Regions from separate parts of the Streptomyces sp. NPDC002467 genome, predicted to be linked through region 2. Evidence: riboswitches for the same ligand, from Rfam matches in the RefSeq annotation. Region 2 holds a riboswitch; the other holds the start of a gene.

Region 1 (6,880 bases), on a different contig from region 2:
CAGGCGCGAGGCGGCCACCGCCGTCACGGCGAGGCTCGCCGCCAGCGCGGCCCCCACCGTGTAGATCGGGACGTGGCGCAGCGCGATGATCTGGAGCACGAACCCGGCCGCGTCCAGGCCGAGGCCGGCCAGGTACCGCCACTGGCGGGCCGCCCGCAGCAGCAGCGCCGGATCCACCCCGGAGCCCGTCCCGGGCTCCGCGGCCCGCGCCGCCATCGCCTGCAGAACGGACGCCGTACCGAAACAGACCGCCGCACCCAGCGCACAAACCATCCCAATCAGCACGAACTGACTCTAGGTCACAGTTTCTGCGACGGCCGGATTCCATCCCCCGGGGGCACCGCTCTACGCTGTCCCGACGTACGCAGGGTCCCAGGGGGAGTAGCAGACATGGACAGCAGCAACACCAACCGGCGCCGCATGCGCTCCGGCGCGGTCGCCCTCGGCGGTATGGGCCTGCTCGCGGCGAGCCTCGTGGCCTGCGGCAGCAGCAACGAGCCGGACAAGCGCTGCGCGTCCCGCTCCACGCTGGAGCACCTGAACGGCAAGGAGTGCAAGAGCGGCGGCCGCGGCTCGTACTACTACGGCGGCTACGTCTCCTCCGGCAAGGTCTCCGGCGGCAGCTTCGACAAGTCCGCCGTCACCCGCGGCGGCATCGGCGGACACAGCAGCTCCGGCTCCAGCGGCGGCTGAGGAACACGGAACCAGGCACATGAAGCGGCACACCATCGAGCCACGCCCCGACTGGCAGAAGACCGTCGAGGAACAGGGGCTGATCTACCCCCTGACCCGCTACCCCGACGACTCCCTGCGCCCCTACTGGGACGAGAGCGCGTACTACTCCTTCTCCCTCCCCGAAGTGGAGGCCCTGGAGAACGTCGTCGAGGAGCTGCACGCCATGTGCCTGGCGGCGGCCGCGCACATCGTCGACCACGACCGCTTCGCCGACCTCGGCATCACCGACCCGAAGCTCGCCGCGCTCATCGCCGAATCCTGGCGGCGCCGCGCCGAACAGCCGTCCCTCTACGGCCGCTTCGACCTGCGCTACGACGGCTCCGGCAGCCCCGCGAAGATGCTGGAGTACAACGCGGACACCCCGACCTCCCTCGTGGAGGCGGCGAGCCCGCAGTGGTTCTGGATGGAGGAGCGCTTCCCCGGCGCCGACCAGTGGAACTCCCTCCACGAGCGCCTCGTCGACGCCTGGCGCCGGCAGGCCGAGCTGCTGCCGCCCGGCGTGCTGCACTTCGCGCACTCCGAGACCGATGAGCTCGGCGAGGACCTGATGACGGTCGCCTACCTCCAGGAGACCGCGGAGCAGGCAGGCATCGAGACCCACGCCCTGTCCGTCGAGCAGATCGGCTGGGACAGCCTCACCGGCCGGTTCGTGGACGACAAGCTCCGCTTCATACGCGGCTGCTTCAAGCTCTACCCGTGGGAGTGGCTGGCCACGGACGAGTTCGGCCCGCAGGTCCTCGGCACCTACGACCTCGGCGGCGGCAGCGGCACCACCTGCTGGATCGAGCCGCTGTGGAAGATGCTGCTCTCCAACAAGGCGCTGCTGGCGATCCTCTGGGAGCTCTTCCCGGAGCACCCGAACCTGCTGCCCGCCTACCTCGACGGTCCGCGCGAGCTCGCCGACACCACCGGTTACGTCGCGAAGCCGCTGCTGGGTCGTGAGGGCGCCGGCGTCACCCTGCACCAGGCGGGCGGCGACGGGGAGCCCTTCACCCCGGAGGAGGGCGAGCGGTACTGCTTCCAGGGCCTGGCCCCGCTGCCGGACTTCGACGGCAACCGGGTGGTGCTCGGCGCGTGGGTCGTCGAGGACGAGGCGGCGGGGCTCGGCATCCGCGAATCCGCGGGGCCGGTCACGGACGAGTACGCCCGCTTCCTGCCCCACGTGATCCTCTAGGCGCGGGCCCGGCCGGGCCGGGCGGCTACGCGGACAGCACCGCCCTGAGCTGGTCGAGGCCCCAGTCCAGGTCCTCCTTGCCGATCACCAGCGGCGGTGCGATGCGGATCGTCGACCCGTGGGTGTCCTTCACCAGCACCCCGAGCTCCATCAGCTTCTCGGAGATGTCCCGGCCCGTCCCGCGCGAGGGGTCGATGTCGACGCCCGCCCACAGCCCGCGCCCGCGCACGGCCGTCACCGCGCCCCCGCCGACCAGCAGGTTCAGCTCCCGGTGCAGGTGGTCGCCCAGCTCGGCGGCGCGCTGCTGGTACTCGCCGGTGCGCAGCATCGCGATCACCTCCAGGGCGACGGCGCAGGCGAGCGGATTCCCGCCGAAGGTGGAGCCGTGCTCGCCCGGCTTGAACACCCCGAGCACGTCCCGGTCGGCGACGACGGCCGACACCGGCACCACACCGCCGCCGAGCGCCTTGCCCAGGACGTACACGTCCGGCACGACGTCCTCGTGCTCGCACGCGAAGGTCTTCCCGGTCCGGCCGAGGCCCGACTGGATCTCGTCCGCCATGAACAGGACGTTCCGCTCGCGCGTCAGGTCCCGTACGCCCCGGAGGTAACCGGCGGGCGGCACCAGCACCCCCGCCTCGCCCTGGATCGGCTCCAGCAGCACGGCGACCGTGTTCTCGGTGACGGCGTGCGCGAGCGCGGTCAGGTCCCCGTACGGGACGATCTCGAAGCCGGGGGTGTACGGGCCGAAGTGGTCGCGGGCGTCGTGGTCCGTGGAGAAGGAGACGATGGTGGTGGTCCGGCCGTGGAAGTTGTCGGCCGCGACCACGATCTTGGCGTGCCCGTCCGGGACGCCCTTGACCTCGTAACCCCACTTGCGCGCGGTCTTCACGGCCGTCTCCACGGCCTCCGCGCCCGTGTTCATCGGCAGCACCATGTCCTTGCCGCACAGCGCGGCGAGCTCGGTACAGAACTCGGCGAACCTGTCGTGGTGGAAGGCGCGCGAGGTGAGCGTGACCCGCTCCAGCTGCGCGTGGGCGGCGTCGAGCAACCGGCGGTGGCCGTGCCCGAAGTTGAGCGCCGAATAGCCGGCGAGCATGTCGAGGTAGCGGCGGCCCTCCACGTCGGTCATCCACGCGCCTTCCGCGGAGGCGACGACCACGGGCAGCGGATGGTAGTTGTGCGCGCTGTGCGCGTCGGCGGAACGGATGGCATCAGCAGTTGTCGACACGGGGTCTCCGATCGTCCGTCAGGCCTGTGACGAGGGTGGCGTCACTCTGCATCCTCGCTCGTATACCGGGCGGAGAAACCTTTCTCGTGGCGCGCCCGCTAAGGTGGGCGGTACGCACGGCGACTGGCGTACGGAGAAAAAACTCCGGGGGAGTCGTGCGCGCACGACCGCTATCAGGGCCGCTCGCCTGGGCCTCGCGGGGACGAGACACGAAATCGACCCCGGAGGAGCCGCCATGAGCGCGAACCACCGTCATCCCGCCCTTCTCGCGACCGACCCCGAGCTGGCGTCCTTCGTCGCGGCGGAGGAGACCCTGCAGGCCGAGACGCTGCGCCTGATCCCGAGCGAGAACTACGTCTCGGCGGCCGTCCTCGAAGCCTCCGGCACCGTCCTGCAGAACAAGTACAGCGAGGGTTACCCGGGCCGCCGCTACTACGAGGGCCAGCAGAACATCGACCGCGTCGAGGCCCTCGCCGTCGAGCGGGCCAAGGGCCTGTTCGGGGTGGACCACGCGAACGTGCAGCCGTATTCCGGCTCCCCGGCGAACCTGGCCGTGTACCTGGCCTTCGCGAAGCCCGGCGACACGGTGATGGGCATGGCCCTGCCGATGGGCGGGCACCTGACGCACGGCTGGGGCGTCTCGGCGACGGGCTCGTGGTTCCGCGGCGTGCAGTACGGCGTCCGCGCGGACGACGGGCGCATCGACTACGACGCGGTGCGCGAGCTGGCCCTCGCCGAGCGACCGAAGATCCTCTTCTGCGGCGGCACCGCGCTCCCGCGCACGATCGACTTCGAGGCCTTCGCGTCGATCGCCGAGGAGGCGGGCTCGATCCTGGTCGCCGACGTCGCGCACATCGCGGGCCTGATCGCGGGCGGCGCGCACCCGTCCCCGGCGGGGCACGTCGACGTGATCTCCACGACCACGCACAAGACCCTGCGCGGTCCGCGCGGCGCGATGCTGATGTGCCGGGAGGAGCACGCGAAGGCCATCGACAAGGCGGTCTTCCCGGGTCTGCAGGGCGGCCCTCACAACCAGACGACGGCCGGCATCGCGGTCGCCCTCCACGAGGCGGCGCAGCCGTCCTTCACGGCGTACGCCCACGCGGTCGTCGCCAACGCGAAGGCGCTGGCCGAGGCGCTGCTGGAGCGGGGCTTCGACCTGGTCTCCGGTGGCACGGACAACCACCTGATCCTGATGGACCTGACCTCGCGGGAGGTCCCGGGGAAGATCGCGGCGAAGGCGCTGGACCGCGCGGGCATCGTGGTGAACTACAACACCGTCCCCTTCGACACGCGCAAGCCGTTCGACCCCTCGGGGATCCGGATCGGCACGCCGTCGCTGACGTCCCGCGGCCTCGGCGTCGAGCACATGCCGGTGGTCGCGGACTGGATCTCCCGGGCCGTGGACGCCGCCACGAAGGCGGACGAGGCCCAGCTCGGGGCGGTCCGATCCGAGGTCGCCGACCTCATGGCCGCGTTCCCGGCCCCGGGCCTCCCCCTGTCCTGACCGCCGCGCCGCTGCGGGGGCTCCGCCCCCGTACCCCCGCGCCTCAATCGCCGGCGAGGCTGGTTTTGGCTCCCCCGAGCTGTCGGGTGCGACCCCGAACACGGCGCTCCGCGCCCGCGCCTCAAACGCCGGCGGGGCTGGATTTGCCCGGTACTTGAATGCGGCGCTCAGCCGAAATACAGCCACGCCGGCGATTGAGGCGCGGGGTCTGGGGCGGAGCCCCAGGAAGCCCCGTGCAGCGGACCGGGCCGCCCGGCCCCGCCCGGCACGGCAGGGGCGGGATCCGGCCACCGCGCTACGAGCCGGTACTGGTACCGGCTCCGGCACCCGGCCGGGCCGCGAGCCCCGCGCCCGGCGGGCGCACAAGGTTCCGGACACCGGCGGGCCCGAGCCCGCCCCCGCACCTGAGAGAATGAAGCCATGGCTTCTGATCGTCCTCGCGCGCTCTCCGGCATCCAGCCCACCTCCGGTTCGTTCCACCTCGGGAACTACCTCGGAGCCATCCGCCAGTACGTCGCCCTGCAGGAGACGCACGACGCCTTCTACATGGTCGTCGACCTGCACGCGATCACCATGCCGCAGGACCCGGCGGCCCTGCGCGCGAACACGCGCCTCTCCGCCGCGCAGCTCCTCGCCGCCGGCCTGGACCCCGAGCGCTGCACGCTCTTCGTCCAGAGCCACGTGCCCGAGCACGCGCAGCTCGCCTGGGTCATGAACTGCATCACCGGTTTCGGCGAGGCCAGCCGGATGACCCAGTTCAAGGACAAGTCCGCCAAGGGCGGGGTCGGCAGCGCCAGCGTCGGCCTGTTCACCTACCCGATCCTCCAGGTCGCCGACATCCTGCTCTACCAGGCGCACTCCGTCCCCGTGGGCGAGGACCAGCGCCAGCACGTCGAGCTGACCCGCGACCTCGCGGAGCGCTTCAACCAGCGCTTCGGCAAGACCTTCACCCTCCCTGCCGCGCACATCGTCAAGGAGACCGCGAAGATCTACGACCTCCAGGACCCGTCGATCAAGATGTCGAAGTCGGCGTCCTCCCCCAAGGGTCTGATCAACCTCCTCGACGAGCCCAAGGCCACCGAGAAGAAGGTCAAGAGCGCGGTCACCGACACCGAGACCGAGATCCGCTACGACACCGAGAAGAAGCCCGGTGTCAGCAACCTGCTCACGATCTACTCCACCCTCACGGGCGAGACCATCGCCGAGCTGGAGGCGAAGTACGAGGGCAAGGGCTACGGCGCGCTGAAGACGGACCTGGCCGGCGTGATGGTCGACTTCGTCACCCCGTTCAAGCAGCGGACCCAGGAGTACCTGGACGACCCGGAGACGCTGGACTCCATCCTGGCCAAGGGTGCGGAGAAGGCCCGGGCGGTAGCCGCCGAGACCCTCGCGCAGGCCTACGACCGGATCGGTTTCCTGCCCGCCAAGCACTGACGGGCGCCGGCGCACGCGCTTGCGAAAGACGGCCCTGGCGGTTCAGGGGGTGCTGCCCCACACTGGGGCGACAGGACGCAATCGACGACGAAGGAGACATACGTGGGGACCGTAACGCTCGGCGTTTCGATCGCGGTCCCGGAGCCGTACGGCAGCCGCCTCCAGGAGCTGCGCGCCGGCTTCGGGGACGCCGCCGCGCACGGTATCCCCACGCATGTCACCCTCGTGCCGCCCACCGAGGTGGAGGCCGATCGGCTGCCCGCGATCCGGGCCCACCTGGCCGAGGTCGCGGAGGCCTTCCGGGGCTTCCGGATGCGGCTGGCCGGGACGGGAACCTTCCGGCCCCTCTCGCCGGTCGTCTTCGTCCAGGTCGTGGAGGGCGGCGCGGGCTGCACCCGTCTCCAGAGCGAGGTCCGCAATCCGGAGGGCCCGCTCGACCGCGAGCTGGCCTTCCCGTACCACCCGCACGTCACCGTCGCCCACGGGATCTCCGAGGAGGCGATGGACCTCGCGTTCGGGACGCTCGCCGACTACGAGGCCGAGTGGCTCTGCGAGGGTTTCGCGCTCTACGAGCAGGGCTCGGACGGGGTCTGGCGCAAGCTGCGTGAATACCCTTTCGGCACGGGCCCGACGGGGGTCCCGGCGCAGCCGGGCGCGCCCGCCGAAGCGGCCCGGGCGACCGTACGTCCTTCCTGACCGAGCGGCCGCCGGCCCAGCCGGACGGTGAGCCGGGCCCCGAATCGGAGCTTCCGTAGGACCAGGGTGTGGAACGGATGAGTCGTCGGGCGAAAAGTCACAA
Region 2 (6,880 bases):
GAGATCGCCGGCCGGGTGCGGGTCCGCGGGCGCGGCGGAACCGAGCTGCAGCCGGGCGTCGACCTCCTGCTGCGGGCGGAGGACTTCCCGCCCGGGGCGCCCGTCCTCGTGATCACGGACGGCTGGTGCGACACCCTGCGGATCCGGCGCGAGCACGCCTACCTGATCCCGGAGGGCGCCGCCCTGCCGTTCACCCCGAAGGGGCCGGTCTTCCGACTGACCTGAGCACCCGGAGAACGCGGACGCCCCCGCACCGCCGGAAGGCGATGCGGGGGCGTGGTGCGCCGGGGCCGGCTCAGTCCAGGTAGTCGCGCAGCACCTGCGAACGCGACGGGTGGCGCAGCTTCGACATGGTCTTGGACTCGATCTGGCGGATGCGCTCACGGGTGACCCCGTACACGCGACCGATCTCGTCCAGCGTCTTCGGCTGGCCGTCGTTGAGGCCGTAACGCATGGAGACCACGCCCGCCTCGCGCTCCGAGAGCGTGCCCAGGATCGACTGGAGCTGCTCCTGGAGGAAGGTGAAGGACACCGCGTCGGCCGGCACGACCGCCTCGGAGTCCTCGATGAGGTCACCGAACTCGCTGTCGCCCTCCTCACCCAGCGGGGTGTGCAGGGAGATCGGCTCGCGGCCGTACTTCTGGACCTCGATGACCTTCTCGGGGGTCATGTCGAGTTCCTTGCCCAGCTCCTCCGGGGTGGGCTCGCGACCCAGGTCCTGGAGCATCTGGCGCTGCACGCGGGCGAGCTTGTTGATGATCTCGACCATGTGCACGGGGATGCGGATCGTGCGCGACTGGTCGGCCATGGCACGCGTGATCGCCTGCCGGATCCACCAGGTCGCGTACGTGGAGAACTTGAAGCCCTTGGTGTAGTCGAACTTCTCCACGGCGCGGATCAGGCCGACGTTGCCCTCCTGGATCAGGTCCAGGAAGAGCATGCCGCGCCCGGTGTAGCGCTTGGCCAGGGAGACCACGAGACGGAGGTTGGCCTCCAGCAGGTGGTTCTTGGCCCGGCGGCCGTCCTCGACCAGGATCTCCAGCTCGCGCTTGAAGGCGGGCTTGTGGTCCTCCTCCTCTTCGAGCTTGTACTCGGAGAACAGACCCGCCTCGATGCGCTTGGCGAGCTCGACCTCCTGCTCGGCGTTGAGGAGCGGCACCTTGCCGATGAGCTTGAGGTAGTCCTTGACGGGGTCGGCGGTGGCGCCGGCGACCATGACGGTCTGCGCCGGGGCGTCGTCCTCGTCGTCGTCGGACAGGACGAAGCCCTGACCGGCGCCGGCCTTGGGGGCCTCCTCCTCGGGCTCGTCGACGAGGTCCTCGGCAGCCCAGTCCTCGCCCTCGACGACCGGGTTCTCGCCCTCGTCGGCGTCCTTGGCGCCGGTCTTCTTCGCGGCCGCCGTCTTCTTGACCGCGGTCTTCTTCGCGGCGGTCTTCTTGACCGTGCGCTTCTTCGGCTCGGCGGCGACCGCGTCGGACGTCACCTCGTCGGAGGGGGCGGCAGCGGCCTGAGTGGCGGATATCGCCGAGGCCGTGGCCGGGGTGCCGGCGGCGGCCGTCTTGCGCGCGCCGATGGGGCGCGGCGGGGCGGCGGCCTTCTTGGTCACGGTACGGGCGGGGGCGGCGGCCGCCTTGCGGGGCTTCTTGGCGGCTGCCTTCGTGGCGGGGGCGGCGCTGACGTGGAGGGCGACGCCCTCCTCGTCCAGGACCTGGTTCAGGCTGCGCAGGACCCGCTTCCACTGGTCCACCGGGATGCGTCCGGCCTCGAAGGCCTGACGCACGTCGTCACCGTTGATGTGACCCTGCTCGCGGCCGCGCTCTACGAGCGCGACGAGGGCCTCCGATTCGGCGATCTCCGGAGGGAACGTACGGGACGGGCTGAGCGACACAAGGAGCCTCTCGTTGCGAGCAGATAAGGGATCGGCGGGACATCATCGCGCGAACTTGGGAAACAGACCCGAAGGGGGTCTGTATTCCGGGCCGCGCGAGGACACCTGTCGGTTCATCGCACGCTCGACTCGATTCGTTACGCGCTGAATTGAGTGACCTGCGCCACGCTGCGGACGGGCAACCTCTCGGCCGCCTTTCCGTCCGCCCCCGGCGTCAGTCCGATTTGCGGGCTTCGATGAGGAAACGCGCTGTATGTGCGATGAACGGTCCCTCGCGCTCGATCCGTTCGTGCAGCTCCAGCAACCGGTCCCGGTACTGCCCCACGGTGAAGCCGGGCACCATCCAGATCACCTTCCTGAGGAAGTAGATCACCGCTCCGATGTCGTGGAACTCCGTACGGAGCCGTTCGGAGCGCAGGTCGACGACCTCCAGGCCCGCCTTCGTGGCCTCGCTCACGGCGTCGTCGGGGTGCCGGGCGCGGCGGACCTCCTCCGGCTGGGGCCCCAGGAAGTACTCGACGAGCTCGAAGACGCTCGCCGGCCCGACCTGCTGGGACAGGTAGGTCCCGCCGGGGGTCAGCACCCGCGCGATCTCCTCCCACCAGATGGTCACCGGATGCCGGCTGGCGACGAGCTCGAAGGCCTCGCCGCCGAAGGGCAGCGGCGGCTCGTCGGCGTCGGCCACCACGACCGCGCCGAGCGGGTGCAGCAGCCGGGTCGCCCTGTCGATGTTCGGCGGCCAGGACTCGGTGGCCGCCGTCAGCGGGGGCAGCGGGCCGGCCCCGGCCAGGACCTCGCCCCCGCCGGTCTGGATGTCCAGGGCGGACCGGACCCCGGCCAGGCGCTCCCGCAGCAGCCGCTGGTACCCCCAGGAGGGCCGCTGCTCGGTCGCCCGGCCGTCGAGCCAGGAGAAGTCCCAGCCGTCCACGGAGACGGACTCGGCTTCCGCGACAAGATGGTCAAAAGTGCGCGTCATGCCCCGATCCTCGCAGGCCGGGCACCGGTGGACCACCGGATATGTCGACTACAGTGGACGTGGGCCGTGACTGGCGTTCGGGTGGATCACCACCGGGGAGCGGCCCGGCGTACTCCGGTACGTCGTCTGCCGCGCGCCTGGGCGAACCGCGATCCGCAGCGACGTTCAGGAGACCCCGTGACGACTGCCCAGACTGCCACTGCCACTGACAGCGCCACCGCCCGGCTGATGGACGGCACGGCCCTCGCCCGCCGCATCTCGGAGCAGACCGCCGCCCTCGCGGCGAAGATCACCGAGCGCACCGGCACCGCTCCCTGTCTCGCGACCGTGCTGGTCGGCGAGGACCCCGCCTCCGTGACCTACGTCCGGATGAAGCAGAACCGTTGCGCCAAGGCCGGGATCACCTCCCGCCACGTGGAGCTGCCGGCCGAGACCACCACCGAGGAACTGGTCGCCGCGATCACCGCGCTCTCCGAGGACCCGGAGATCAGCGGCATCCTGCTCCAGCACCCCGTCCCGCACCACATCGACGAGCGCGCCGCCTTCGAGGCCATCGCCCCCGGCAAGGACGTCGACGGGGTCACCATGCACTCCTTCGCGGCCATGGGCTTCGGACTGCCCGGCTTCGTCTCCTGCACCCCCGGCGGCATCATGCGGCTGCTGGAGGAGTACGACGTGGACCTGACCGGCAAGCACGCCGTGGTCGTCGGCCGCAGCGCGATCCTGGGCAAGCCGGCCGGGATGCTGCTGCTGGAGCAGAACGCCACCGTCACCTACTGCCACTCCCGCACCCAGGACCTCCCCTCGATCGTGCGCCAGGCGGACGTGCTGGTCGCCGCCGTCGGCAAGGCCGAGTTCATCCGGGGCGAGGACATCAAGCCGGGCGCCGTCGTCCTGGACGCCGGGTACAACGAGGGCAACGTCGGCGACGTCCACTTCGAGTCGGCCGCGGCCCGCGCCTCGCTGATCACCCCGGTCCCGGGCGGTGTCGGCCCGATGACCATCGCGGTGCTGCTGGAGCAGACCGTCCGGGCGGCCGCGGCGCAGGCCGGGCTGGACCTCGCGGACCTCTGACCCGCGCCGAGCGGGACGACGTACGAGGTACGGCGGACGCCCCGGGCCTACGGGCCCGGGGCGTCCCGTTCCCCGGGACCTTCGCCCGCCGCCCGAAGGCCCTCAGCGGCGAAGTCCGGGCGCCGGCCGACCGAGCCCGGCGACGGCCAGCTCCGCGGGGCTGAGCGGGGGCGCCTGAGGGGCGCCGCGGTCCGAGGAACGCAGGACGTGCCAGACGATCGCCGGACTGAACCAGTGCGTGGGCGCGCTGCTCATGGTGATCACGTTGAACAGGGCCGCCGCGAGGACCTCGTCGGTCGTGGCACCCCTCATCAGCCGGTCGACGTACCGGTCGATCAGGCCGGACCCGGCAGCCTCCTTCATCCCGGTGGAGGTGGCCCCGGGATACAGGATGTCCTGGCTGGTGGCGAGCTCCCAGGCGGTGCCCACCTGGGGGGCGATGGCGCGCTGCGCCGCGCGGCCGAAGCCGGGGTGGCCGAGCCCCTTGCCGCGGAGCAGGGCGCGGACGGCCAGGATCCCCTGGGCGGCGACCGTCATGCCCTGCCCGTAGAGCGGGTTGAAGGTGGCCACCGAGTCGCCGACGGCGAGGAAGCCGTCGGGCAGGGCGGCCTTCTCGAAGAAGATCCGCCGGTTGGCGGTCCCCTGGGTGACGGCGACGTCCGTCAGGGGCTTCCTGCCTTCGAGGAGCTCGCCGACGATCGGGTGCCTGACGCCCTTGGCGAAGGGGATGAACGCGTCGGGGTCCCCGGTGGGCTGGCCGCCGCGGGTCCCGGAGAGGGTGGCCTGCCACTGGCCGTTCTCGATGGGCACGACGGTGGCCGTCTGTCCGGGGACGGGCACCCGGGGGTCGGACTGCACGTTGACGATGGGGAATCCCATCGCGTGGGCTCCGGCGGGGGCTTCGAAGATCCGGGTCGCGTAGACGAGACCGGAGTCGACCTCCGCCTGTCGTATGTCGGTCACGCCCAGTGCGTCCAGCCAGGTCCGGGCGCGCGAGCCGCGCCCGCTCGCGTCGACCACGAGGTCGGCGGCCAGCAGCAGCCCCTCCTCCTCGGGGGTGTCGACCCGGACGCCGGTGACCCGGGCCGCCGTGCCCTCCAGGGCCCGGACCCGGCTCCGCTCGAGCGTGGTGACCCCCTTCAGGGCCGTGACCCGGGCACGCACCACCGAGTCGAGGAGGTCGCGGCTGCAGGAGACGTTGAACTGCTTCTCCGGGACGCGCGGGATCCAGCCCTGTGCGGTCATGGTGACCAGATCGGTGGGCAGGCTGCGGCGGATGGCGCCGGCACGCGTCCAGTCGTCGGTGATGCCCGGCAGGATCTCCTCGATGGCGCGGGCGCCGCCCGACCACAGGAGGTGGGTGTGCCTTCCCTGCGGGAGACCGCGCCGGGGCGCCGGGCCCTCGGGCAGCGGATCGGCGTCGATCACGGTGACCGTGGCGTGCTCGGCGAGGACGGCGGCCGCGAGCATGCCGGCCAGGCTGCCGCCGATCACGACGGCGCGGCGGGGCGGGGACGTACGGGTCATCGTGTCGCGCTCTCTGTCGGGGCGGTGGGTGACCCTCCACGCGCCGATTCTCCACAAGTCGACATAGCGCTCGTGCGGGTTGGGCCTGATGCAGCGTATCCGGCCCAACCCTGGCGAACCAGCCGCAGCCGACGCGTTCTTGGGGCCCGCACGGAGCCGCGGCCGGACGCTCCTGCATGACCTCTGAGGTAATCGACCCCGCCGCGCGGGCGCGGCAAGGTGGGGGCATCGGGTTCCGGAACTGCGCACTCAGGGCCGGAACCCGGTACCCCACCTCGCCGTTCGACCTCGATGGAGGCTGATTCCCCATGTCCGCAACCCTGATCGGCACCCTCGCCCGCACCACCGAGCCGCAGACCGCGCTGCGCCGCTTCCTCGCCCTCGACTCCGTGGTCACCACCGGAAACGGGCTGGCGTACGCGGCCTTCTCCGCGCCGCTCGGACGGCTCCTCGGGGTCGGGCAGGGACTGCTGCTGGAACTGGGGCTCTTCCTGGCCGTCTTCGGCGCCGGCGTCGGCCTGCTCGCCTCCCGCCGCCGGCCGCACGCCTTCGCGGTCAGGTTCGTCATCGAGGCGAACTACGCCTGGGCCGTGCTCAGCCTGGTGTCCCTGGTCGTCTGGTTCACGCCCACCACCGCAGGCCTCGTGTGGATCCCGGCGCAGGCGCTCACCGTGGCCTCGTTCGCCGTGTTCCAGCAGCTCGCCCTGCGCTCAGTCTCCGAGTGACCGCAGGTACTTCACCGTCGCCGGGTCGGCCGGGAGCATCGTCTCGATGGCCAGCTCGGCGACGGTCACGTCCATCGGCGTGTTGAACGTCGCGATCGAGGACACGAAGGACAGCAGGTGCCCGTCGTGTTCGATGACCAGCGGCAGCGCGATGTACGGAACGGCTTCCTCCGGTTCGGCGTCGCCCGGCCGCTCCGGCGCGGGGTAGGCCGACACCTCCTCGTACAGCGCGCGCAACGGTTCGGAGCGGGCCAGCGCGATCTGCCGCTCCATCTGGGCCAGGAGGTGTCCGCGCCACTCCTTCAGGTTGCGGATCCTCGGCGCCAGGCCCTCGGGATGCAGGGTGATCCGCATGGCGTTCAGCGGCGGGGTCAGCAGGTGGTCCGGCAGCCCCTCCATCAGTATCATGATGCCCCGGTTGGCGGCGACCACGTTGTACGTGGCGTCCACGACCAGCGCCGGATACGGCTCGTAGCCGGTCAGCAGCCGCTGCATGCCCTCGCGCAGCGTCTCCATCGACGGGTCGTCCAGGGCCGTCTGCGCGTAGTGCGGGGCGTACCCCGCCGCCAGGAGGAGCGCGTTGCGCTCCCGTACCGGCACGTCGAGGCGGTCGGCGAGCCTCAGGACCATCTCCTCGCTCGGCCGGGAGCGTCCGGTCTCGATGAAGCTGATGTGCCGGGACGAGGAGTC

What was found. Region 2 has a riboswitch for ZMP and ZTP ahead of ACFYYJ_RS11020 (bifunctional 5,10-methylenetetrahydrofolate dehydrogenase/5,10-methenyltetrahydrofolate cyclohydrolase). Riboswitches for the same ligand answer to the same signal wherever they lie in the genome.
Region 1: another riboswitch for ZMP and ZTP. It lies ahead of glyA (serine hydroxymethyltransferase); the one in region 2 lies ahead of ACFYYJ_RS11020 (bifunctional 5,10-methylenetetrahydrofolate dehydrogenase/5,10-methenyltetrahydrofolate cyclohydrolase).

Annotation. Positions count from the first base shown of each region.
Region 1 is NZ_JBIARJ010000011.1:62,258-69,137, reverse strand. Features, by position in the region: gene ACFYYJ_RS22880 (hypothetical protein) at 1-273, opposite strand, end outside; gene ACFYYJ_RS22875 (hypothetical protein) at 391-693, shown strand; gene ACFYYJ_RS22870 (glutathionylspermidine synthase family protein) at 713-1,909, shown strand; gene rocD (ornithine--oxo-acid transaminase) at 1,935-3,140, opposite strand; ZMP/ZTP riboswitch at 3,250-3,340, shown strand; gene glyA (serine hydroxymethyltransferase) at 3,376-4,647, shown strand; gene trpS (tryptophan--tRNA ligase) at 5,068-6,081, shown strand; gene ACFYYJ_RS22850 (2'-5' RNA ligase family protein) at 6,184-6,777, shown strand.
Region 2 is NZ_JBIARJ010000004.1:292,192-299,071, reverse strand. Features, by position in the region: gene ACFYYJ_RS11035 (hypothetical protein) at 1-225, shown strand, start outside; gene ACFYYJ_RS11030 (RNA polymerase sigma factor) at 296-1,888, opposite strand; gene ACFYYJ_RS11025 (methyltransferase domain-containing protein) at 2,103-2,864, opposite strand; ZMP/ZTP riboswitch at 2,921-3,014, shown strand; gene ACFYYJ_RS11020 (bifunctional 5,10-methylenetetrahydrofolate dehydrogenase/5,10-methenyltetrahydrofolate cyclohydrolase) at 3,093-3,938, shown strand; gene ACFYYJ_RS11015 (NAD(P)/FAD-dependent oxidoreductase) at 4,041-5,465, opposite strand; gene ACFYYJ_RS11010 (hypothetical protein) at 5,774-6,190, shown strand; gene ACFYYJ_RS11005 (helix-turn-helix domain-containing protein) at 6,176-6,880, opposite strand, start outside.